DNA from 3 places in the Stenotrophomonas sp. 220_Sma genome. Region 3 is predicted to be linked to each of the others. Evidence: predicted binding sites of a transcription regulator. Region 3 holds the regulator's gene; each other region holds the start of a gene.
The links. The regulator FliA, encoded in region 3, starts transcription of late flagellar genes. The targets are predictions, from matches to a motif close to TAAAGTTTNNCNNNCNNNGGCCGATAA.

Region 1: ACZLIB_RS06835 (GGDEF domain-containing protein) is a predicted target of FliA. The motif match lies at 3,344-3,370, and genes of this name have one in related genera.
Region 2: ACZLIB_RS20145 (methyl-accepting chemotaxis protein) is a predicted target of FliA. The motif match lies at 3,507-3,533, and genes of this name have one in related genera.

What each region holds. Positions count from the first base shown of each region.
Region 1 covers NZ_CM151348.1:1,433,733-1,441,273, reverse strand. The annotation lists gene ACZLIB_RS06845 (cation diffusion facilitator family transporter) at 1-683, opposite strand, end outside; gene ACZLIB_RS06840 (TonB-dependent siderophore receptor) at 864-3,113, opposite strand; gene ACZLIB_RS06835 (GGDEF domain-containing protein) at 3,403-4,818, shown strand; gene ACZLIB_RS06830 (MFS transporter) at 4,914-6,131, opposite strand; gene ACZLIB_RS06825 (winged helix-turn-helix transcriptional regulator) at 6,209-6,658, shown strand; gene ACZLIB_RS06820 (metallophosphoesterase) at 6,732-7,541, shown strand, end outside.
Region 2 covers NZ_CM151348.1:4,319,128-4,326,668, forward strand. The annotation lists gene ACZLIB_RS20135 (hypothetical protein) at 1-157, opposite strand, end outside; gene ACZLIB_RS20140 (DUF2628 domain-containing protein) at 375-761, shown strand; gene ACZLIB_RS20145 (methyl-accepting chemotaxis protein) at 857-3,388, opposite strand; gene ACZLIB_RS20150 (NAD-dependent epimerase/dehydratase family protein) at 3,599-4,492, opposite strand; gene ACZLIB_RS20155 (S41 family peptidase) at 4,591-5,502, opposite strand; gene ACZLIB_RS20160 (MarR family winged helix-turn-helix transcriptional regulator) at 5,553-6,017, shown strand; gene ACZLIB_RS20165 (DUF4434 domain-containing protein) at 6,023-7,507, opposite strand.
Region 3 covers NZ_CM151348.1:2,195,638-2,203,178, reverse strand. The annotation lists gene flhF (flagellar biosynthesis GTPase FlhF) at 1-1,200, shown strand, start outside; gene ACZLIB_RS10345 (MinD/ParA family ATP-binding protein) at 1,187-2,074, shown strand; gene ACZLIB_RS10340 (RNA polymerase sigma factor FliA) at 2,071-2,814, shown strand; gene cheY (chemotaxis response regulator CheY) at 2,872-3,264, shown strand; gene ACZLIB_RS10330 (protein phosphatase CheZ) at 3,264-3,869, shown strand; gene ACZLIB_RS10325 (chemotaxis protein CheA) at 3,872-5,704, shown strand; gene ACZLIB_RS10320 (flagellar motor protein) at 5,806-6,546, shown strand; gene motD (flagellar motor protein MotD) at 6,548-7,541, shown strand, end outside.

The sequences.
Region 1 (7,541 bases), 760 kb from region 3:
TGGCCGGACAGGCTGTCGCGCACCTTGGCCACGTCCATGCCCTTGGGCACGCCTTCCAGCAGCACGTTGATCGCTTCGCGCATCAGCACATAGGTGCGCGGCAGTACCCACAGGCCGATCAGCACCGCCAGGATCGGGTCGATCGGCTTCCAGCCGGTCCACTTGATCAACAGCGCGCCAGCAATCACGGCCACCGAGCCGAGCATGTCTGCCCACACTTCCAGGTAGGCACCCTTCACGTTGAGGCTCTCGCCGCTGCCGGCCTGCAGCAGGCGCATCGAGATCAGGTTGATGACCAGGCCCGCCGCGGCAATCACCAGCATGCCCGACGAGGCAATCTCCTGCGGCTCGCGGAAACGTCCAATGGCCTCCCACAGGATATAGCCGGCGACCACGAACAGCATCGCGCCATTGATCATCGCGCCCAGCGCTTCCAGGCGTGCATAGCCGTAGGTGCGGCGCGCGTCCGGCGGGCGCCGGCTCAGCCGCACCGCGACCAGCGCGATCATCAGCGCTAAAGCGTCGGTAGCCATGTGCGCCGCGTCGGACAGCAGCGCCAGGCTGTTGGTCCAGAACGCGCCCACCACCTCGACGACGAGGAAGGTGGAGGTCAGGCCGAGCGCCCACCACAAGGGTTTCTCGTGGCGGATCTCGGATGGCAGGTGATCGTGGTCGTGGCCCATGGCAACAGCTCCTTTGCGATGGGAGGCAGGCTACGCCGGAGGGCGTTGGGAAACTATCACGGTGTTTATAACATTGCAGGCCACGCGGTCCCTCACCGGGCATGGCCCGGCGCTACCGGAGCGCGGCCGGCAACGCCAGGCCACGCCTGGCGGACGCAGCGGACCGACGTCCGCCTGCGGTCAGAACCCGAAGCGCAGGCTGGCCCAGTACGCGCGGCCCGGCTCGTTGTAGGTCGCCGCGCCGGCATCGCTGCTGTTGGCCTCGCGGAACAGGCGCTTGTCGGCCAGGTTGTTGACGCCGAAACCGAAGCTGACCGTCTCGGTCACCTTGTAGCGCGCGCTCACGCCCCAGATGTTGTACGCACCACGGTCCTGCAGCGCGATCGACGGATCGCAGGTGCCGGTGCAGCGCGGATCATTGTTGATGTTGGTGGTGGCCGGCTTCTGCTTGCCGTAGAAGGTGCCGGTCAGCAGCAGCGACAGCTTGTCGGTGGCCTGCCAGTCCAGCATCGTGTTGACGGTGTACTTCGGAATTACCGACAGCGGCTGGCCGGTGCTCTTGTTCTCGTTCTCCACCATGTAGGTGAAGTTGTTGCTCCACTTCAGGCGGTTGCCCTGCTCGCCCAGCAGCGGGACCACCAGGTTGCCTTCCAGACCCTGCACGATCGCCTTGGGTGCGTTCTCCCAGCGGAAGATGCGGCCCTTGGTGTCGGCGGTCAGCCCGATCTGGTTGTACCCGGCCTGGATCTTGTCCTTGTAGTCGTTGTGGAAGTAGGTCAACGACGCTTGCCAGCCGCTCTGCGGTGCCCACTCGATACCCAGTTCCTTGTTCAGGCTGGTTTCCGCCTTCAGGTCCGAGTTGCCGCGCATGTAGCAGCCGGCGCCCAGGCTCGGCAGTGCATTCGGGCAGCCATTGCCCCGGGTGTAATACAGATAGTCCGGATTCGACTGGTACAGGTTCGGCGCCTTGAATGCACGGGCGATACCGCCCTTCACCACCCAGTCGCTGTTGATGCGGAACTGCGCGTTGAGGCTGGGGCTGGTGTTGTTGCCGAACTGGCTGTGGTGGTCGAAGCGCAGGCCCGGGGTGACGATCCAGCGCTCGCCCAGGTAGATGTTGTCTTCCACGAACACGGCGGTGGTCTGCGCGTCGGACTTGCCGCGTGCGCGATCGGCCGACAGCCCCGGGATGCCGCCGCCGCTGCTGCTGGACTGGCTCATCGAGTACGGGTCGGTCAGGCGGCTGTCCAGGTATTCAAAGCCCAGCGTCCAGATGTTCTCGGCACCACCCAGCGTGGTCGGGAAACTGACTTCGCCGTCCAGCTGGTAGTTGCGCAGGCGCGAGGTCGACCAGTCGGTGCCGTTGAAGCTGCCCTCCGGGCCACCGGCCAGGCCTTCGTTGATGCGTGAGTTGTTCACCGCCTCCACTGCAGCCGTTACCCGCGAGGTCACATCACCCCAGCGGCCGCGATGGGTGATCGCGCCGGTGTTGCGGTACATGCGGTTGGTCTCGGCCTGCTGCTCGGCCAACGCCCCCAGATCGATCGGTGTCGAGGTACCGGTGGTGCTGACCGCGCGGTCGCCAGCATAGATGTTGCCCTGGCGACTGGTGCCGGCTTCGAATTCGACCACCTGGTTGGCGGTCACGTCCCAGCGCAGCAGCGCGTTGACATCGCGGTTCTTGACGCCCTCGCGACCGGCCGGCGGCACCGCGTTCGGATTCGCCGCGAAGTCACGGTTGAGTTCCAGCGAATCGGCGTCGGTCTTGTTGAGATTGCCGTACAGGCGGAACGACAGGGTGTCGGTCATCGGCCCGCTCAGCTGCAGTCCGACGCGCTCGCTGCCGCCTTCGGCGCTGTGCTCGGGCACCAGGCCATACAGGTCGACCGCGCCGGTCAGGTCGCCGGTCGGGCGCTTGGTGATGATGTTGACCACGCCACCGGAAGCACCCGAGCCATAACGTGCCGCTGCAGGGCCGCGCAGCACTTCGATGCGCTCGATCATTTCCGCCGGCACCCAGTTGGTATCGCCGCGGGTATTGCGCTCACCGCTGCGGCCCATGCGCACGGCATCACGCGCACCGATGCGCTTGCCGTCGACCAGGATCAGGGTGTTTTCCGGGCCCATGCCACGCAGATCGATCTGGCGGTTGTTGCCGTACTGGCCCGACGCACTGTTGCCGGTCAGGTTGACGCCGGGCATGGTCCGCAGCAGCTCGGCGATGTCGTTGGCCGGCGGGCGCCTGGCGATGTCCTCTGCGGTGATGGTCGAGGTACCCAGGGCCTGGCGCGCGATCTGCGAGGCGGTGACGTGCACCGTGTCGATATCGGTGGCGTCGGTTTCGGCGTGGGCGGTCAGAGCGCTGCCGGCCAGCAGGGCGGCAACGGCAAGCGCCAGCGGGCGCGGCGAAAGGACAACGGCAGGGGACATGATCAGGACCTTCTGGCAGGGCTACGGGGCCTCTGGCAAAGGGCTTGAGGCAACGACGAGGGGGAGGCGGAGCAGTCCTGCAGCAGGCACCTGCAGCCCGTTCCGTGCGCGCATTCCCCCATCAATGCGATTGATTCTCAAATGCGTTCACTCATTGCCGCAGCGGCGCCGATGTGGTTTGCGCACCGTACAACCCTGCACCGCGCGTAAACTGGCCGGCTAACCCGCCATCAACCGTATGCCGCCGCGGCCGATACCCGTGGTTTGCCGTACGCAGTCAGAGATCGACGTGGAACCACCCCAATTGGACGATGCCAGCCAGCCGCTGGCCGAGGCTTGGCAGCAGTGCCTGCTGCAGGCCGGCCCTGCCGCCACCGCGCTGCTCAAGGCCGCTGCTACCGATGCCCCACCCGCGCTGGCCCAGCGCTTTTACGAAGTACTGCTGCAGGACACCCGTGCGCGCCGTTTCCTGTCCCACGACCAGGTCAAGCAGCGCCTGCAGCCGGCCATGCAGCGCTGGCTGGCGCAGCTGCTGACCACTGATGCCAGCGGCATCGCCAACACCGTGGCCTCGCAGCGGATCATCGGCGACGTGCACGCCCGCGTCGGCATTCCGGTCGACCTGGTTACCCGCGGTGCGCGCGTGCTCAAGCACGAACTGTTCGTGCGCCTGCGCGACGATGCGCCTGACAGCGACACCGCATTCGCCGCCATCGACTGCCTCAGCGCGATCATGGATATCGCCATGGAAGGCATGACCCTGGCCTACACCCACGCGCGCGAGCGCTCCACCCGTGCCGACGCCGCCTACCGGCTGTTCTCGCTGGTACAGAACGTCGGTACCGAACGCGAGCGCCAGCGCGCACTGCTGCTGGACTGGGAAAACGCCCTGCTCTACGCGTTGGCCGGCCACGTGCAGGCCAGCGACAACGCCAGCCTGGCCACCTCGGAGTTCGGCCTGTGGTTCACCCACAAGGGCATCCCCAGCTTCGGCGAAAGCAGCGAAACGCAGCAGGTGGGCCAGTTGATGGCCCGCATTGATGGCCACCTGCAGCGCGCGAGCGGCGATGCTCCGGCGCAGCGACTGGCGGTGCTGCCGGCCATCCGCGAGGACCTGGCCGCCATCCGCACCCTGATGACACTGCTGTTCGAGCGCATCGGCGAACTGGATGCCGGCAGCGACGCGCTGACCAACCTGCTCAACCGTCGCTTCCTGCCCACCGTGCTGCGCCGGGAAATCGAGCTGGCCACACGCAACCGCACACCATTCTCGCTGCTGCTGCTCGACCTGGATCACTTCAAGGCAATCAACGACGGCCACGGCCACGATGCCGGCGACCGCGCGTTGCAGCACGTCGCCGGCCTGCTCGGCCAGCTCACGCGCGGCAGCGACTACCTGTTCCGCTATGGCGGCGAAGAATTCGTGGTGGTACTGGTGGCTGCCAGCGAATCGCAGGCGACCGTGATCGCCGAGAGCCTGCGGCGGCAGATCGCACAGTCGCCGGTGGCACTGGCCAACGGCCAGGTGCTGGCACTGACCGCCAGCATCGGCGTGGCCGGCCACGACGGCCATCCGGACTACGAGCGGCTGATGGCCCGTGCCGACGCGGCAATGTACGAGGCCAAGCGCAGCGGCCGCAACCGCGTGGTGGTGGCCAGTGCGGACCTGCAGGAAGCCCCGGGACGGCGCGCACTGCAGCGATGACGGCAGGACAGGTAGAGTCGACCGCGGGTCGACTATCGCGCGCACCGCGGGGTTTTTCGCACGCAGGGCGAAGAGCAGTCGACTGACAGTCGACTCTACTGACAGCCGGCACTACCGATACGGCCGCCGGCCGCTGCTTTCACCGCCACCACCCGCCACGCTGCCCACCAGAGCAGTGCCAGCAACGCGATGCCCGCCCCCAACAGGCATACCGCCGGCCAGCCATGGCGCGCCTGCATCCAGGGCCCGGCCGCTGCACCGGCACCACTGCCCACCGCATAGAACAGCATGTACAAAGCCACCAGGCGTCCATGCTGTTCAGCCGGCGCGCGCAGCAGCAATGCCTGGTTAGATACGTGCAGTGCCTGCCCACCCAGGTCGAGCACAATCACGCCCAACAGCAGCAACGACAGCGACTGCGGCAGGCCCAGCAAGGGCCACCACGCAACCAGCATCAACAACAGCGCACCGACGCTGACCGGATGCGCGAAACCACGGTCCATCCAGTGCCCTACCCGCGCCGCCAGCAGCGCACCGATCACCCCGGCCAGGCCCAGTGCACCGATGGCGGCGGTCGACCAATGCAGCGGTGGCGCCGAGAGCGGCAAGGGTGCCGCCGCCCAGAACACATTGAGGCCGGCAAACAGCAGCAGTGCCAGCGGCCCACGCTCGCGCAGCGTTCGATCGCGGCGCAGCATGCCCAGCATCGAGCCCAGCAGCTCGCGCCAGCGTGGGGGAACCGACGGCACCGGTACTGCGGGCAGGCGCCGCCACAGCAGCGCCGCCAACCCCGCCATCACCATCGCTGACAACAGGTAGACCATCTGCCAGCCAAAGGCCGCCGCCACCGTACCGGACACCACGCGCGCCAGCAGCAGGCCGATGAACACGCCGCCCTGCACCACACCGACCACGCGACCGCGCTGCTCGGGCGGTGCCAGCATGGCGGTATAGGCGATCAGGCCCTGGGTCAGCGCCGTGCCCAGCAAGCCGGCCAGCAGCATGCCCGACAACAGCCAGCCCGCCGTGCGTGACGCTGCCAGCCACAGCAGCGCCAGCACCAATGCGATCAACTGCAGCCGCAGCAGGCGTCGCCGGTCACCACGGTCCGCCAGCGGCAGCAGGCCAAGCAACGCCAGCACGCTACCGGCCTGGGTAGCAGCCAGCACCGCGCCAGCCACGGCCCGGTCCAGCGCAAAGGCGCGTGCAAGCTGATCCAGCAGCGGCTGCGCGTAATAGACGTTGGCAACGCTGGCACCTGCGGCAACCGCGAGCAGGACCAGCAGCGGGCGGGGAAGCGATATGGCACTCATGATGTGGTTGCAATTTGAAACTTGATGCAGGCTACTGCCATTGGTTTTAAACTGCAACCACATCAGAGAGGTCCACCATGCACGCCGACAGCCCCTGCCCCGTCGCCCGCAGCACCGATCTGCTCGGTGATCGTTGGGCGCTGCTGGTCATCCGTGATGCCTTCGATGGCGTCACCCGTTTCGGTGATTTCCAGCGCAGCCTCGGCGCGGCCCGCAACATCCTCAGCGACCGCCTGCGCCGGCTGGTAGAGGCCGGCGTCCTGCAGCTGCAGCCGGCCTCCGATGGATCGGCCTACCAGGAATACGTGCTCACCGCCGCTGGCCAGGAACTGTTCCCGCTGCTGGTCGCGCTGCGCCAATGGGGTGAACGCCATCGCTTCGAGGCCGGTGAAGCCCATTCACAGCTGATCGAATCGGCGACGCGGCGGCCGCTGCCCTACATGCAGCCGCGCGGGCGCGACGGCCAGCCACTTCAGCCCACCGCCACCCGCGTGCGCAAGCTCAGGGACGGCGGGCGCGACACCTGATCCGCCCATTCGCGCACACCGACGAACACCCGCGCCGGTTAGCATCGGGTCTTTCCGCCACTGGATGCCGCCGATGTCGCGTGATCGCCCTTCCCTGCTGACCGCCCTGCTGTTGCCGCTGCTGGCCTGCGCCACAGCAACCACGCAGGCCCGCGAGGTTGCCGCGCCCGCCGACCACGTGCAGGCCGATGGCCCCTATGTGTTCCGCCAGGGCGACCAGCTGCAGGCCAAGTGGATCTGCGACGACAAGGTCGAGTCGCACACGCTTGCCACGCAGGCCGCAGGTACCGACATCGCCCCGCGCTGCGGCTACGAGCACACGGTGCACGTGGCTGCCCCGAATGCGCCTTCGGTTTCCGTGCTGCCGGCCGTGCCGCGCATCGTTGCGCTGTCCGACATCCATGGCCAGTACGGGTTGCTGGTGCGCCTGCTGCGCGCCCACCAGGTCATCGATGCCCAGGATCGCTGGGCGCTGGGCAAGGACACGCTGGTCATCGCCGGCGATGTGTTCGACCGCGGCCCGCAGGTGACCGAGGCCTTCTGGCTGCTGTATGGCCTGCAGCAGCAGGCGGCCGCCGCCGGCGGCGCGGTGCACTTCGTGCTCGGCAACCACGAAACCATGGTGCTGTACGACGACCTGCGCTACGTCAACCCGAAGTACCTGCGCAGCGCGCAGCTGCTCGGCCGCAGCTACCCGCAGCTGTACGGTGCCGATTCGGTGATCGGGCAGTGGCTGCGCACCCGCCCGGTGCTGCTGAAGATCGGCGACACCCTGTTCCTGCACGGCGGTATTTCGCCCGAGGCAGTGCAGCTGGCGCTGGACCCGGCGCGCACCAATGCGGCCTACCAGGCGTCACTGGGCCTGCCAAAGGCCGAAGTAAAG
Region 2 (7,541 bases), 2.1 Mb from region 3:
GCGCGGCCGCGGCCGCGTTCTGCGTAGCGGCCGTGCGTGCACGGTCCATCGCTACCGCCAGTTGCTGGCGTGCGAGCAGTTGTTGTGCCTGCACCACTTCAGGTGTCGGCAGGAGCACCGGTCCCGGTGCGTTTTCCGGTATAGCAGGTGTGGTCATGCAACCTCCATGGACATCCCGCCGCCGCCCGGGTTCAGCTGGGGCGGCAGCGGAACTGCGCACCCTATCCTAAAAACAAGGCGGATGGGTGACGGTGCGGCGCCCCGCCGCAGGCCTGCACATGCCGGGCGCGTCACATTTTTGACGGTTGAGGGTAGTTTCCTGAACCGTCGGCCCCGTATCATGTAACCGTTTTCCTACAAGGACGTAATCGTCAATGAACACCGTCGACCTCTCCCGCTTCAGCCCGAAGTGGCAGTTCCGCTTCAATTTCTTCCAGCAGCACGGCGCTCCGAAGGAGCCGCGCTTCAAGGAAGCCTGGAAGGCGCTGTCCTTCGGCGACCGCCTCAAGATCAACATCAACTTCTTCGCCTTCTTCTTCGGCTTCATCTACCTGTTCATTCTGGGCATGTGGCGCAAGGCGCTGGTGGTGATCGGCATCGGCCTCGTGCTGGGCATCGTGTCCCTGTTCCTGCCGGACATCATCGCGCGCCCGCTGTTCATCGCCATGAACTTCCTGGTTGCCGCCAGCACCAACTACAGCTACTACCTGGAGCAGGTGAAGGGCAAAGCCAGCTGGAATCCCTTCGAAGGCATGTTCTGACGCGATGCTGCCGCCGCACTCCGGCCTGGCATAGCATCAAGCAGAAATGAAGACGCCCGGCCTTGGCCGGGCGTCTTCATGTGCGCGCAACAGGATCAGGCCGCGCGGCGGACCGTAGCCACCGGCTCGGCCTGCAGGCGGAAGCGCGAGACCGCCACCGCCAGCTGCTCGGCCTGTTCTTCCATCGCACGCGCGGCGGCACTGGCCTCTTCCACCAGTGCGGCGTTCTGCTGGGTGGTCTCGTCCATCTGCACCACGGTCTGGTTGACCTGCTCGATGCCCGCCGACTGCTCGCGCGAGGCTGCCGAGATCTCGGCCATGATCTCGTTCACTCGGCCGACCTGGCCGACGATTTCCTGCATGGTGCGGCCCGCGCCGTGCACCAGCTGCGCACCGGCACCGACCTGCGCCACCGAGGCGTCGATCAGCTCCTTGATCTCCTTGGCCGCGCCTGCCGAGCGCTGGGCCAGCGCACGCACTTCGCTGGCGACCACGGCGAATCCGCGGCCCTGTTCGCCGGCACGCGCCGCTTCCACCGCCGCGTTCAACGCCAGGATGTTGGTCTGGAACGCGATGCCATCGATTACCGAAATGATCTCGGCAATGCGCTGCGAGGAGGCCTCGATCTGTTCCATGGTCTGCACCACCTGGCTGACCACCTGCCCGCCTTCGCTGGCCACGCCCGCTGCGGAGCCGGCCAGGGTGTTGGCCTGCAGCGCGTGGTCGGCATTCTGGCGCACCGTGGAGGTCAGCTCTTCCATCGAGGCCGCGGTCTCTTCCAGGTTCGCCGCCTGCTGCTCGGTGCGGCGCGACAGGTCACTGTTGCCGGCGGCAATCTCACCCGCCGCCAGGCGGATGCTGGCCGCCGACTGCTGGATCTGGCCAACGATCTGGGTCAGCTGCTGCACGGTGCTGTTGGCATCGTCGCGCATCACCGCGAACACGCCGTGGAAGTCGCCCTGCATGCGCGCGCTGAGGTCGCCTGCGGCAATCGCGCGCAGCAGCGTCGACAGCTCGGCCAGGTTGTGGTCGCTGACCTGCATCATGGTGTTGAGGGTTTCCACCATGCGGCGGAAGTCGTGGTCGAAACGCAGCGTGTCGCCGCGCACCGCAAAATCGCCGGCGGCGGCGGCAGCGGCCAGCTGCTGGATCTGATCGTTGATCGCCGCCAGGTTGCTCTTGGTAGTGGCCATTGCAGCGGTGAACACCGCCTTCTCGCCCGGCAGCGCTTCCATGTCCACGCTCAGGTCACCCACCGCATAGCGCTGCATCACGTCGACCAGGCGCTGGGTGACGGCGTTGCTGGAGGCCACCAGCTGGTTGCTGTCAGCCACCATCCGGCCGTACTCACCCGGGAACGCCGAGGCGTCCATGCGGTAGCTGATTTCACCGGCGTCATGGCGACGCGCCATTTCCGCCTGCGCCGCCATCACCGACTGCAGCTGCCCCCGCATGCCCTGCATCGCGTCCAGCAGGCGGCCCACTTCGTCGTTGCTGCGTGCCGGCAGGGTGCTGTCCAGCTTGCCCGCGGCGACGTCGCCGGCCACGCGCACGGCTTCGGCCAGTGGGCGGATCGCCAACCGGCGCAGCAGCACATAGACACCGGCACTCAGCGTCAGCGCGGCCACCACACCAACCAGCAGGGTCAGCCACAGCAGCTGGCGCGCCTCGGCCACGATCACCGCGTGCGGCATCACCACACCCAGTGCAAAGCGCTGCGGCGCATCGCCCACACGCAGCGGCACGTATACGCGCACGTTGCCGGCGGCATCCGGAGTGAAGGCTTCGAACCGGCGGTCGGCGGCGATGTCTGCCAGCATGCTGCGGGTCAATGCGTCGCCACGTGGCTTGCCGATTTCGGCGGCATTGGCCGAGGCCAGCACCACGCCATTGGGCGAGAGCAGTTCGACGCGCCCGGCGCCCATCGGCTTCAGCGTGGCCAGGTGCTTCTGCAGGGCAGCCAGCGAGAAGTCCACAGTGAATACACCGAGGAACCGGCCGTTTTCGATGATCGGCGTGCTCAGCGTGCTCATCAGCACCTGCTGGCCACCGATGTCGTAGGCGTAGGGCTCGCTTACCTTCGCCAGCTTGTCGCGGCTGGGCACCATGTACCAGTCACCGGAGCCACTGGCCGTCTCGGTGTAGTCGGTCATCGTCGACTGCTGCGGCCTGCCGTCGTGCCAGGCCCAGTAGCTCATGTAACGACCGGTGGCATCGTGCGCTTCGGTGTTGACGAACTCGGCATCCTTGCCATCGAAGGCGTCGGCCTCCCACATGGTGCTCTTGCCCAGCCACTCGGGGTGGGTGCGCAGCTGCTCGCCCAGCACGGCAGCCAGGCTGGCACGGTCCGGAACATCGCCGCGCGCGCGCTGGGCGAGCACGGCCTCGACCATGGCGTCGTTGCTGGCAAAGGCGGTGCCCAGATCGGCCGCGACCTGGCGGGCTTCGGCGGTGGCTTCGCTGGCCATGGTCTGGCGCGAGGCGTCGATCAGGCTGGCGCTGGCCTGGCGGTAGATCAGGAACGCAGTCAGGCCGAAGCACAGCAGCGCGATCGCAGCGGTGCCCAGCATCAGCTTGTGGGCGATGCTGCCCGGGCGGCGGGCAGCGGCGGAACGGGGAGAAGGCATGGAAGGGTCCGCAAGGCAGTTCAGGACGACCGGCACCGCGAGGGCACCGCGCAGGTGCGCGATCCGTCGCGCAGGCCACCGGCCGCCGGGACACGCCCGGCGCTGGAAGCGCACCGGGTTAGCGGCCGCCTGCGAACGAGGTTGAGGCGGTCCATCTGCACATTCCTGAACCTGCTCAGGGTCGGGTCAGGAACCCGCCCCGCTGCCGCCCTATTCGGCCACGCGGTCCTTGATCCATTCCGCCCGCGGCAGCACCTCGATACTGCCAACCGCGTACTGCTGCAGCACGTCGTCCGGGCCGAAGCGCGGCTGCCAGCCCAATGTGCGGCGCATCAGTGCACTGTCGTAGACGCGGTCAATGCTCAGCGGCAGCGGCCAGCCACGGCGCTCGAACTCGGCCAGCAACTGCGGGGCGCGGCGGGCCAGCACCCTGCGCGGCTGGGTCGCCAGTTCCAGGCAATCCTCGCGCAGGAACGGCGTCGGTGCGCAGGCAACGTAGCGTGCGAAGGCAGCGCCCTCATCGTGCAGCAGCGCGGCATGTGCGCTGGCCACGTCGCGCGCGTCGATGCCGCGGTGCAGGCGGAACATCGCCATCCGCTCCGGTGGCTCGGGGAAACAGCGGGCCATGCGCAGCACGCGCACGCTGAAGCCCGGCGCCGCAGCGGCTTCAGCCAACGCCTCGGCCTGCAGCTTGCTGCGATGGTAGATGGTGCGTGGCAGCGGCTCGGTATCTTCATCGATCCAGCGGCAACCGCCCGCCACCACCGCATGGCCATACAGCGCCGTGGTGCTGGTCAGCACGAAGCGGCGTGCACCGGCCTCGCGGGCAGCCTGCAACAGGTGTGCGGTCGCCTCCACATTGATCTGCTGGAATACCGCATCCGGCACCAGGCCGACATGGGGTGCGTGCAGGGCGGCGGTATGGATCACCGCGTCGACGCCCTGCACTGCCCGCATCACGGCCTGACGATCGGTGACATCGGCAATGATGCGGGTGGTGGCGAATGGGCTGCGATCCAGCCCCACCACTTCGTGGGCCGCCGCCAGCGCGCCGAAGATCGCACGCCCGATCCGCCCGGAACTGCCGGTCAACAGAATCTTCATTGAGTCCATTCACTCGAAGCGCCCGGGAACTACCGGGATGCATCGATTCTAGGCACGCTGCATGTCGTCTGCGATAGGGCGTGGTTGCAATTGTGCGTTCATTCTGGCGATACCGATCGGGCCAGCAGCTGGCGGGCGACGAACAGCGGATCGTCACCGCCTGCTGCATCAGGCGTGACGCCGGTGCGTTCCCAGTTGGTTCCGGTACGGAGGTTGATCGGCTGCCGGTCGGGAATGCTGATCTGATAGCCATCCGGCAGCAGCACAGGATCATCGAACATATGTGCCGCGCCGCCACTTCGACTACCAACGACACGTGCCCGCCCCTGCGCCTGCAGCGAGTACGCGACGAATTCGGCGGCCGACCCGGTGCGGCGGTCGATCAGCACCACCAGCGGCTTCAGGTACAGCCCCAGGCTCGCCGGTGGCAACGGTACCGGACTGCGCTGGCCACGGCGTTGCAGTGACTGCACCTGGGTGATCTCCGCCGCCAGCAGGGTCCGCACCAGCAGGTCCGCACTGCCGTCATCGCCACCACCGTTCTGGCGCAGGTCCAGCACCAGGCCGTCGGTGTCGGCCAGCAGGGTGAAGGCCGCGGCCAGCTTCGGCCGGGCCAGATCGAGCGGATAGAAGGTGCTCAGGCGCAGGTAACCGATGTTGCCTTCCAGCACCCGCACCTCGCGCACGCCCGCACCATTGCTGCGCGCATCCGCGCGCCAGGCCATCAGCCAGTCATCCTGGCCGGCGCGGGCATCCACCCGCTCGACATGGAAGTGGCCATCGAACACGTCCAGATCCTGGTTCAAGCGTGCGCTGAACGCCTTGGGGTCCGCGCAGCTGTCCACATAGCGCTGCTGGGTGGACCAGCCGCGCACGGCCTCGGCAATGTGCGCGCCTTCGGCCACGTCCAGGTACTGCGCCTGTATCGCCGTGGCCGCCGCCTGCAGCACCGCGTCCTGGGCCGGGCAGGACGCCGCCAGCAGCGCGCCCAGGATCCACGAAACCGCCATGACCGCACCCCATGTTGATGATATGTAAGTGCTTATATATCATCGCCACCATGGATCTCCAACATGCCACCCTGGGAACACTGCTGCGGGCCCTGCTCGACCAGCTGGACCCGGCGGTCGAGCAGGCCTACCGCGACCTGAAACTGGACTACCGGCCGCGCTACACCCCGGTGCTGCGCACGCTGATGGCGCAGGGACCCTGCCGCATCAAGGATCTCGCACTGGCCTGCGGGCTCAGCCATTCGGCGCTCAGCCAGACGGTTTCAGCAATGGTGCGCGACGGCTGGCTGCACGCTGCGGTCGGTGAAGACAGCCGCGAGCGCATCCTGCAGCTGAGCCCGCGCGCGCTGCAGGCGTTGCCGGCGCTGCAGGCGCAGTGGCAGGCCACGGTACGCGCGGCGCGCAGCCTCGATGCCGATCTTGGACAGTCATTGGAGCAGGTGCTGCGCGACGCACTGCAGGCACTTGAACAGCGGCCGTTCGCGCAGCGACTGCGCGGCACGCCCCAACGCTGAGGCGCTTACTGCTCGGCCGCCATCTCGATTTCGCTGAGGAACGTCCAGCTGCCATTGGCCAACCGCAGCTCCAGCGTGCGGCACTGCGCGGCCAGCGGCGCGGCGTTGCCCAGCACGTATTCCTCTTCGGTCGAACCGCTCAGTCCGGCCTGGGTGAATGGCGCCGACAGCACACCGATCTTCACCGCAGCGGCGCCCGGCTCGGCACACATCACCTCCACAGCTGTCGGCGTGACGATGCCCCACGCCGGGCGGGTCATCGTATGCAGGCCGATCCAGTCCACCCGCCGGCGCTGGCCCAGGTCGATGGTGATGCTGGCGTTGCCATGCACGCCTACCCAGCCTGCATCCATCGGGTTGCGCGGATCCCCCACCCGACGATCGAACAGCTCGTGGCCACTGCTGTCCGGATAGTTCGCATCCGGTGCCACGCTGTAGCTGTACGTGGTCTGCACCGGATCGACGAGGTAGGACGCGCCGAGCCCATACAGCCCGCGATAGGTGTTCATCAACCGCGGAGATTCGGCATAGCCCTGGCCGGGGCCGACCACCTCGGACATGTGGTACTGGTTGAGCCAGGCAACGCGCTTGCCGGCCGAACGCGCGCTCCACAACTGCTGGTTGATGCGCTGCACCGACGCGGAGCGATAGGCACCGGACAATCCGTTGCCGGTTTCCAGGAACAAGGGACTGCCATGGTTGAACAGTTCGATGTCGGCCCACAGGCCGCTGGCCCCCAGCGCCGCCGACAGCGCCTCGTAATACGCCTCGGTGGAATGACCCGGGCGATCCCACTGGAACAGGCGTGCATGCGAGGCGGCGCCGATGCCGTCCTGCCAGATCTGCACATCCACGCCGGTGGCCGTACGGAACTGTGCAGCAGCCCGGCCCACGCTGGCCGGATCCACGCTGGATGACGCCAGGTAGGGGGCCACCATCACCGGCCGCGCGGGTGTACTGCCTTTGAGCGCCGTCACGATCGCACGGTAGAACGGCGCGCGATCAGCCGGCACCTGTGCTGGCTCGTCGGTGATGTACCAGCCAGCGAACGCCGGATGCGATCCGTACTGTTGGCCCAGCTGGGCCAGCGACTGCGCCGCATCCTGTGCCACGGCCGTTGCGTTCTGCCCCTGCCAGAAGGTGGCGCACTGCCCCGAGCTGTAGGTGGTGCCGCCCACGACCTTCATGCCGCGCGCGGCCGCCGCATCGAGCACGGTGCCGAGCTTGCCGGGAAAGCCGGCAATCCATTCGAAATCCTGCACGCCGCTGGCGCAGCCGACGCCGGCACGGGTGGCACGCACCTGACCGAGGATGATCGTGTCGTTGCCCAGGTCCTGCAGTTCATCCAGGAACAGCGGCAACTGCGCAGCCGGCAGTTGTTCGTCGCTGCCCGAGTAGCCAACGTGGACGAAGCTGCCGGACAACAGGGGGCTGGCTGCATGGACCGGAGCGGTACAGGCCAGCACTGCGATCAATCCAATCCTGTTCATGTTCTACGTCCCTGTCGTGGCCAGGCGAGTGGCG
Region 3 (7,541 bases):
GAACCGGCGCTGCCGGATCAGATCTTCGCTCCGTTCGCCGAAGCCATCGTCGCACCGGCGCCCAGCACCGCCGCACCGGCCAACCGCGCCCGCTTCCAGATCGACCCGCCACACGAGACGCATCACGAAAGCGCGGCGTCGGCCGTGCAGCCGCCGCCGCTGCCGACCGCTGCCGTGACCGAAGCGCAACCCGGGATCGTCGCCAGCGAACCGGCACCGGTCGAAGCCAGCGACGAAACCGGCGCTGCCCCCGTGCTGGCCCCAGCCCCGGCACTGACCCTGGTGGCCCAGGACGACGCCGAGATCCGCCAGCTGCGCCAGGAAGTGGCCGGCATGCGCCATGTGATCGAGCGCGAGATGAACCGCTTCACCGACGAGCGCCTGCGCGGCTGCCCGGTGCGCGCCACCGCGCTGGACCTGATGGACGAGTATGGCTTCGATGCCGGCCTGGCCCGCGACGTGGCCATGCAGATCCCGCTGGAGACCGAGGCCCATCGAGGCCGCGGCCTGATGCTGGGGCTGATTTCGCGCAAGCTGCCGATCGCCCCGGTCGACCCGCTGGAAGAAGGTGGCGTGATCGCACTGGTCGGACCGACCGGCGCCGGCAAGACCACCACCATCGCCAAGCTGGCCTCGCGCTTCGCCGAGAAGCACGCGCCGCGTGACGTGGCCCTGGTCACCACCGACACCACCCGCATCGGTGCCCGCGAGCAGCTGTACGGCTACGGCCGCCAGCTCGGCATCGCGGTGCATGAGGCCAACAGCGGCACCGACCTGGACCAGCTGCTGGAACGCCTGAAGGACTACAAGCTGGTGCTGATCGACACCGCCGGCCTGGGCCCGCGCGACCGCGCACTGGCCGCCCAGCTGCAGTGGCTGCGTGCCGCGCGCCAGGTCCGCACCCTGCTGGTGCTGCCGGCCAACACCAGCTTCGGCGACATGGACGAGGTGGTCCGCCGCTTCGGCGCCGCCAACCTGCAGGGCCTGGTACTGAGCAAGCTGGACGAGACCGGCCGCTTCGGCAATGCCCTGTCGGTGGCCGTGGATCATGCCCTGCCGATCACCTGGGTGACCGATGGCCAGGACGTCCCGGAGGACCTGCACCGGGCCAGTGCAGCCAATCTTGTACTTCGCCTTGAAGATTTGCGCCGCGCGGCCGATATGCCCTGCAACCCGGAGTTGAACCATGCCGTCGCGTGAGTACGCCAAGCTGACCAAGACCTTCCCGCTGTCGGCCACCCGCAGCGAGCCGCTCGGCCCTGTGCGCACCATTGCGGTCACTGGCGGCAAGGGCGGCGTGGGCAAGACGAATGTGTCGGCCAACCTGGCCGTGGCGCTGGCCGGCATGGGCAAGCGCACGCTGCTGCTGGACGCCGACCTCGGCCTGGCCAACATCGACGTGATCCTGGGCCTGAACCCCACCTTTACGCTGGCCGACCTGGTCGCCGGCCGCTGCACGCTGGATGACGTCATCGTCGAAGGCCCGAACGGCGTGCTGGTGGTCCCGGCCGCGTCCGGCCGCCGCCACATGGCCGAGCTGGCCCCGGCTGAGCACGTTGGCCTGGTCAACGTGTTCTCCGAGCTGGAGCGCGAGCTGGACATCATGGTGGTGGACACTGCCGCGGGCATCACCGATGGCGTGCTGACCTTCTGCCAGGCCGCACAGGACACCGTGGTGGTGGTCTGTGACGAGCCGGCCTCGATCACCGACGCCTACGCACTGATCAAGGTGCTGTCGCGCGAGCGTGGCGTGGACCGCATCCAGGTGGTGGCCAACATGGTGCGCGACCCCAACGAGGGCCGCGTGCTGTACGAGAAGCTGACCCGCGTCTGCGAGAAGTTCCTTGCCGATGTCTCGCTGAACTACCTGGGCTGCGTGCCGCAGGACGATTGGCTGCGCCTGTCGGTGCAGCGCCAGCAGCCGGTGGTGAAGGCCTATCCGTCCAGCCCGGCGGCGCTGGCGATCACCGAGATCGCGCGCCGTACCGCGCGCTGGCAGGCGCCGACCGAACCGCGTGGCGGCGTCGAGTTCTTCCTCGAACGCATCCTCAAGCAGCGTGGGGTGACGGCATGAAAGGCGCAGCCCAGTACAGGGAAGTGCAGCGCTCGGCGGCGAACGAAGTCATCGCCCAGCATTCGGACCTGGTGCGGCGCATCGCCCACCACCTGGCCGCGCGCCTGCCAGCCAGCGTCGAGGTCGACGACCTGATCCAGGCCGGCATGATGGGACTGATCGAAGCCTCGCGCAGCTATGACGCCGACCAGGGTGCTTCTTTCGAGACCTACGCCTCGATCCGCATCCGTGGTTCGATGATCGACGAGATCCGCCGTGGTGACTGGGTCCCGCGCTCGGTGCACCGCCGTGCACGTGATGCCGCCGCCACCATCCGCCGCCTGGAACAGAGCAGTGGCCGTGCCGCCAGCGCCACTGAAGTGGCCGCCGCGATGGAGATGCCGCTGCCTGAGTACCTGCGGCTGATGGAAGACGCTGCACGTGGCCAGGTGCTGAGCCTGGAATCGCGCATCGAGGACCAGGGCGAGCTGGACACCGTCGCCCAGGGCGGGCCGACCCCGCAGCAGGTACTGGAGCGCGGCGAGTTCGGTCGCGAGCTGGGCAAGGCCATCGGCCACCTGCCCGAGCGCGAACAACTGGTGCTCTCGCTGTACTACGAGCAGGAACTGAACCTGAAGGAGATCGGCGCGGTGCTCGGCGTGAGCGAGTCGCGGGTCTGCCAGATCCACGGCCAGGCGGTACTGCGCCTGCGTGGCCGGCTGAAGCTGTTCGAGGCTGCCGACGCAGGCCTCGAAGAATGAACATCCCCGAGGCGGCTGCCCCCGGCCGTCCGGAATGAACAACAAAGGAATTCTGCTTTGAACAAGAACATGCGCATCCTGATCGTCGACGACTTCTCGACCATGCGTCGAATCGTCAAGAACCTGCTGGGCGATCTGGGCTTCACCAATACCGCCGAAGCCGAGGACGGGCATGCCGCGCTGTCGCTGCTGCAGAGCCAGCCGTTCGATTTCGTGGTCACCGACTGGAACATGCCGGTGATGACCGGCATCGAGCTGCTCAAGGCCATCCGTGCCGATGCCAAGCTGAAGACCCTGCCGGTGCTGATGGTCACGGCAGAAGCCAAGCGCGAGCAGATCATCGAAGCCGCCCAGAGCGGCGTGAACGGCTACATCATCAAGCCGTTCACCGCGCAGACGCTGGAAGAGAAGCTCGGCAAGATCTTCGAACGCCTGGCGGCCAGCGCCTGATGGATACCACGGTCGACAAGAACGCCCTCGCCCTGCGCCTGCAGGAGGCCCTGGACGCGCTCGAATCCGGTGACGAGGCCGCCTGGCGGCAGCGCATCGACGGGCTGGTCGCGCTGCGCACGCAGCCGATGATGAGCGGCCTCTCGCGGCTGGCCCGCGAGCTGGGACAGGCGCTGGGCGAACTGCCGACCGTGCCGAGCGAAGCCGGCGAACTGGACGACGCCTGCGCGCGACTGGACCACGTGGTGGCGATGACCGAACAGGCCACGCACCGCACCCTGGACCTGGCCGAGGAATGCCGCAGCCTGACCGAACAGCTGCGCGCCGAAGGCCTGCAGCCGGGCCAGGACGCGCAGCTCGAGCGCATCCGCCACAACCTGACCGAGATCGCCCTGACCCAGAGCTACCAGGACCTGACCGGGCAGATCATCCGTCGCGTGGTCGGCATCGTCCGCCGCGTGCACGAAGGCTTCGGCGCGCTCGGCCTGCCACCGGAACAGCATCGCACCGACCCGGAACTGGCCGGGCCGGCACTGAAGGGACTGGACCGCCACGCGGTCTCGCAGAACGACGCCGACGACCTGTTGTCGGATCTGGGGCTGTAAGCATGAGCGCGGTATCCGACGACATCACTGCCGATTTCATCATCGAGGCACAGGAAATCCTGGATCGCCTCGGCGAACAGCTGGTGTCGCTGGAGCAGGCACCGCAGGACAGCGACCAGCTCAACGCGGTGTTCCGCGGCTACCACACGCTCAAGGGCGGCGCCGGCTTCCTCGGCGTCACCGCCATGGTCGAGCTGTGCCATGCCGCTGAAGAGGCGCTGGGCGCCGCACGTGCCGGCCAGGCCGTGCTGCAGGCCCACCACTTCGACGCGGCCCAGCAATCGCTGGACTACCTGCAGTCGATGCTGGACGCGGTTTCCTCCGGCACCGAGCCGGGCTATGCGCCGCCGGACCTGATCGCACAGTTCGACGTGCACGGCGGTGCCGTGGCTGCACCCGCCGCCGCCGCAGCACCCACCGCGGGTGACAGCGACCTGATCACCGACGACGAATTCGAGGCTCTGCTCGACCAGCTGCATGGTGGCAACGCGCCGACCGCGGTCGCGCCAGCGAAGAAGGCCGACGACGGACTGATCAGCGAAGACGAGTTCGAAGCCCTGCTCGACCAGTTGCACGGTGGCGCGGCACCGGGCACCAAGCCTGCGGCCGTGGTGGCACCGGCACCGATCGCAGCGCCGCGCCCGGTCGCCGCACCGGCACCGGCGGCGAAGCCGGCCGCCAAGCCGCTGGCCGAGGCCGAACATACCGTGCGCGTGGACACCAAGCGCCTGGACGCGATCGTCAACCTGATCGGCGAACTGGTGCTGTCACGCAATCGGCTCAAGACCCTGCGTGCACGCCTGCGCGATGAAGAGCTGGACCGGGCCGTGTCCACTCTGGATATCGCCACCGCCCGCCTGCAGTCGGCAGTGATGCGCACCCGCATGCAGCCGGTGGGCAAGGTGTTCTCGCGCTTCCCCAAGGTTGCCCGCGACGTCGCCCGCTCGCTGAAGAAGGAAGTGGACCTGGAACTGATCGGCGCCGAGACCGAGCTCGACCGCAACCTGGTCGAAGCGCTGGCCGACCCGCTGGTGCACCTGGTCCGCAACGCCATCGACCATGGCGTGGAAATGCCCGACCTGCGCGAGGCACAGGGCAAGCCACGGATGGGCCATGTGCGCCTGTCGGCACAGCAGGAAGGCGACTACGTCAGCATCGAGGTACAGGACGATGGCGCCGGCATCGACCCGGAAAAGCTGCGCGCCAAGGCGCGCGAGAAGGGCCTGATCGATCCGGAAGCCGCCGCGCGCCTGAGCAGCGAGGAGTGCCTGCACCTGGTGTTCCTGCCCGGCTTCTCGACCAAGCAGCAGGTCACCGACATCTCCGGTCGTGGCGTCGGCATGGACGTGGTGCAGTCACGCATCCGCGAACTGAGCGGCCAGATCCAGATCCAGTCGGAACTGGGCCGTGGCAGCCGCTTCCTGATCCGCGTGCCGCTGACCCTGGCGATCCTGCCGACCCTGCTGGTGCAGGCCGGCGAGGACGTCTATGCGCTGCCGCTGGCCCGCGTGATGGAAGTGCTGCACGCGCCGCGCACCTCGCTGGGCTGGTTCGATGGCCGTGCCGTGCTCGACCGCCGCTCGCACACGCTGCCGCTGGTCGATCTGCGCCAGTGGCTGGATGTGACGCCGGCCGCCTCGCCGCTGCTGACCATCGTGGTGCTGCAGGCTGGCGAAGCGCGCTTCGGGCTGGTCGTGGACCAGGTACGCGGGCGTGAGGAAGTGGTCATCAAGCCGCTGCCGAAAGCGCTGCGCGGCCTGCGCGGTTATGCCGGTGCAACCTTGATCGGCGATGGTCGCATGGCGCTGATCCTGGACGTGGACGGGCTGCGATGACCCCCGCCGGGCCATGCCCGGCGCCCCGAAAACTGTGACTACCGTCTGTACGCGATCTACCGGTGTCTCAAGTCCCATTCATACACGCCGATACCGGAACCATGGATAGACTCAGCCTCATTGGACTCTTTCTCGCCCTGGCCTCGCTGGTCGGCGGCAGCATCCTCAAGGGCGCCGGCCTGGCGTCGTTGTGGTCGCCTGCGGCGTTCGTGATCGTCATCGTCGGCACCGTCGCCGCGATCCTGCTGCACACCTCGCCGGCGGTGTTCAAGCATGCCTTCAAGATCGTGCGCTGGGTCGTGCGCCCGCCGCACAGCGATCGCCGCGAACTGATCCAGCAGATCGTCGAGTGGAGCAACATCGCCCGCCGCCAGGGCCTGCTGGGCCTGGAATCGCAGGTGGAAGCACAGCAGGACCCGTTCCTGCGCAAGGGCCTGCAGCTGCTGGTGGACGGCGTCGAACCCGAATCGATGCGGCACATGCTGGAAATCGAACTGGGCAGCCAGGAACACCAGGACCAGGCCGGTGCCAAGGTCTTCGAAGCGATGGGCATCTATGCACCGACGCTGGGCATCATCGGTGCCGTGCTTGGCCTGATCGCGGTGATGAAGAACCTGGCCGATCCGAGCAAGCTCGGCCACGGCATCGCCGCCGCGTTCACCGCCACCATCTACGGCATCGCCTCGGCCAACCTGCTGTTCCTGCCGGTGGCCGCCAAGCTCAAGAGTGTGATCTCGCACAACACCCGCGACCGCGAAATGGTCATCGAAGGCCTGATCTCGATCGCCCAGGGCGAAAACCCGCGCAACATCGAAACCAACCTCTCCGGCTTCCTGCACTGACATGGCCCGCCGCAAGCACCACGAAGAGCACGCCAACCACGAAGCATGGGCGATCCCCTATGCCGACCTGATGACGCTGCTGCTCGCCTTCTTCGTGGTCATGTACGCGATTTCCTCGGTGAACGAAGGCAAGTACCGGATCATGGCCGACGCGCTGACCGATGCCTTCGGGGGCGCGCCGCGCACCATCAATCCGGTACAGGTGGGCAACAAGCAGGTGCAGGGTGGCGGCTGGGACAGCCCCTCGGTGATCAAGTCCGGCACCAAGATCGGGCCCTCGGCGCCTGCGCCGTCGCACGACCCGACCCTGCTGCCGTCGATGGCCTCGCAGATGCGCATGCCTGTTTCGGTGCACAACCAGGAGCAGATCGCGCGCGCCGAGCGCCAGCTCAACAGCATCGCGGACCGCCTGACCGCCGCACTGGCGCCGCTGATCGACCGCGGCATGATCAGCGTGCGCCGCACCGAGCTGTGGATCGAAGTCGAGATCAACAGCGACATCCTGTTCCCCACCGGTTCGGCCGCGCTGGACGTGCATGCGCGGCAGACCCTGGCCAGCCTGGCCGAGGTCCTGCGCGACGTACCCAACAGCGTGCGCGTGGAAGGCCACACCGACAACGTACCGATCGCCACCGCCACCTTCCCGTCGAACTGGGAACTGTCGGCCGGGCGCGCGGCCAGCGTGGTGCACCTGTTCGCCGACCAGGGCGTGCAGCCGTCGCGGCTGGCGATGGTCGGCTACGGCCAGTTCCGCCCGCGCGAAGAGAACGACAGCGCGCAGGGCCGCAACCGCAACCGCCGGGTGATGGTCATCATCCTGGCCGACACCTCGCACTCGGTGGACCCGCTCGGCCAGCGCCTGAACGCAGCCACCGGCGCCACCCGGAACACCGATACCGAACAAGCCGCGGCAACTCCGGCTACCGCCCCCACCTCCCCCATCGCACCGGTGAAGTTGCCGCCGGTGCCGGCTGGCAGCCGCGTCGGCGCCGCCG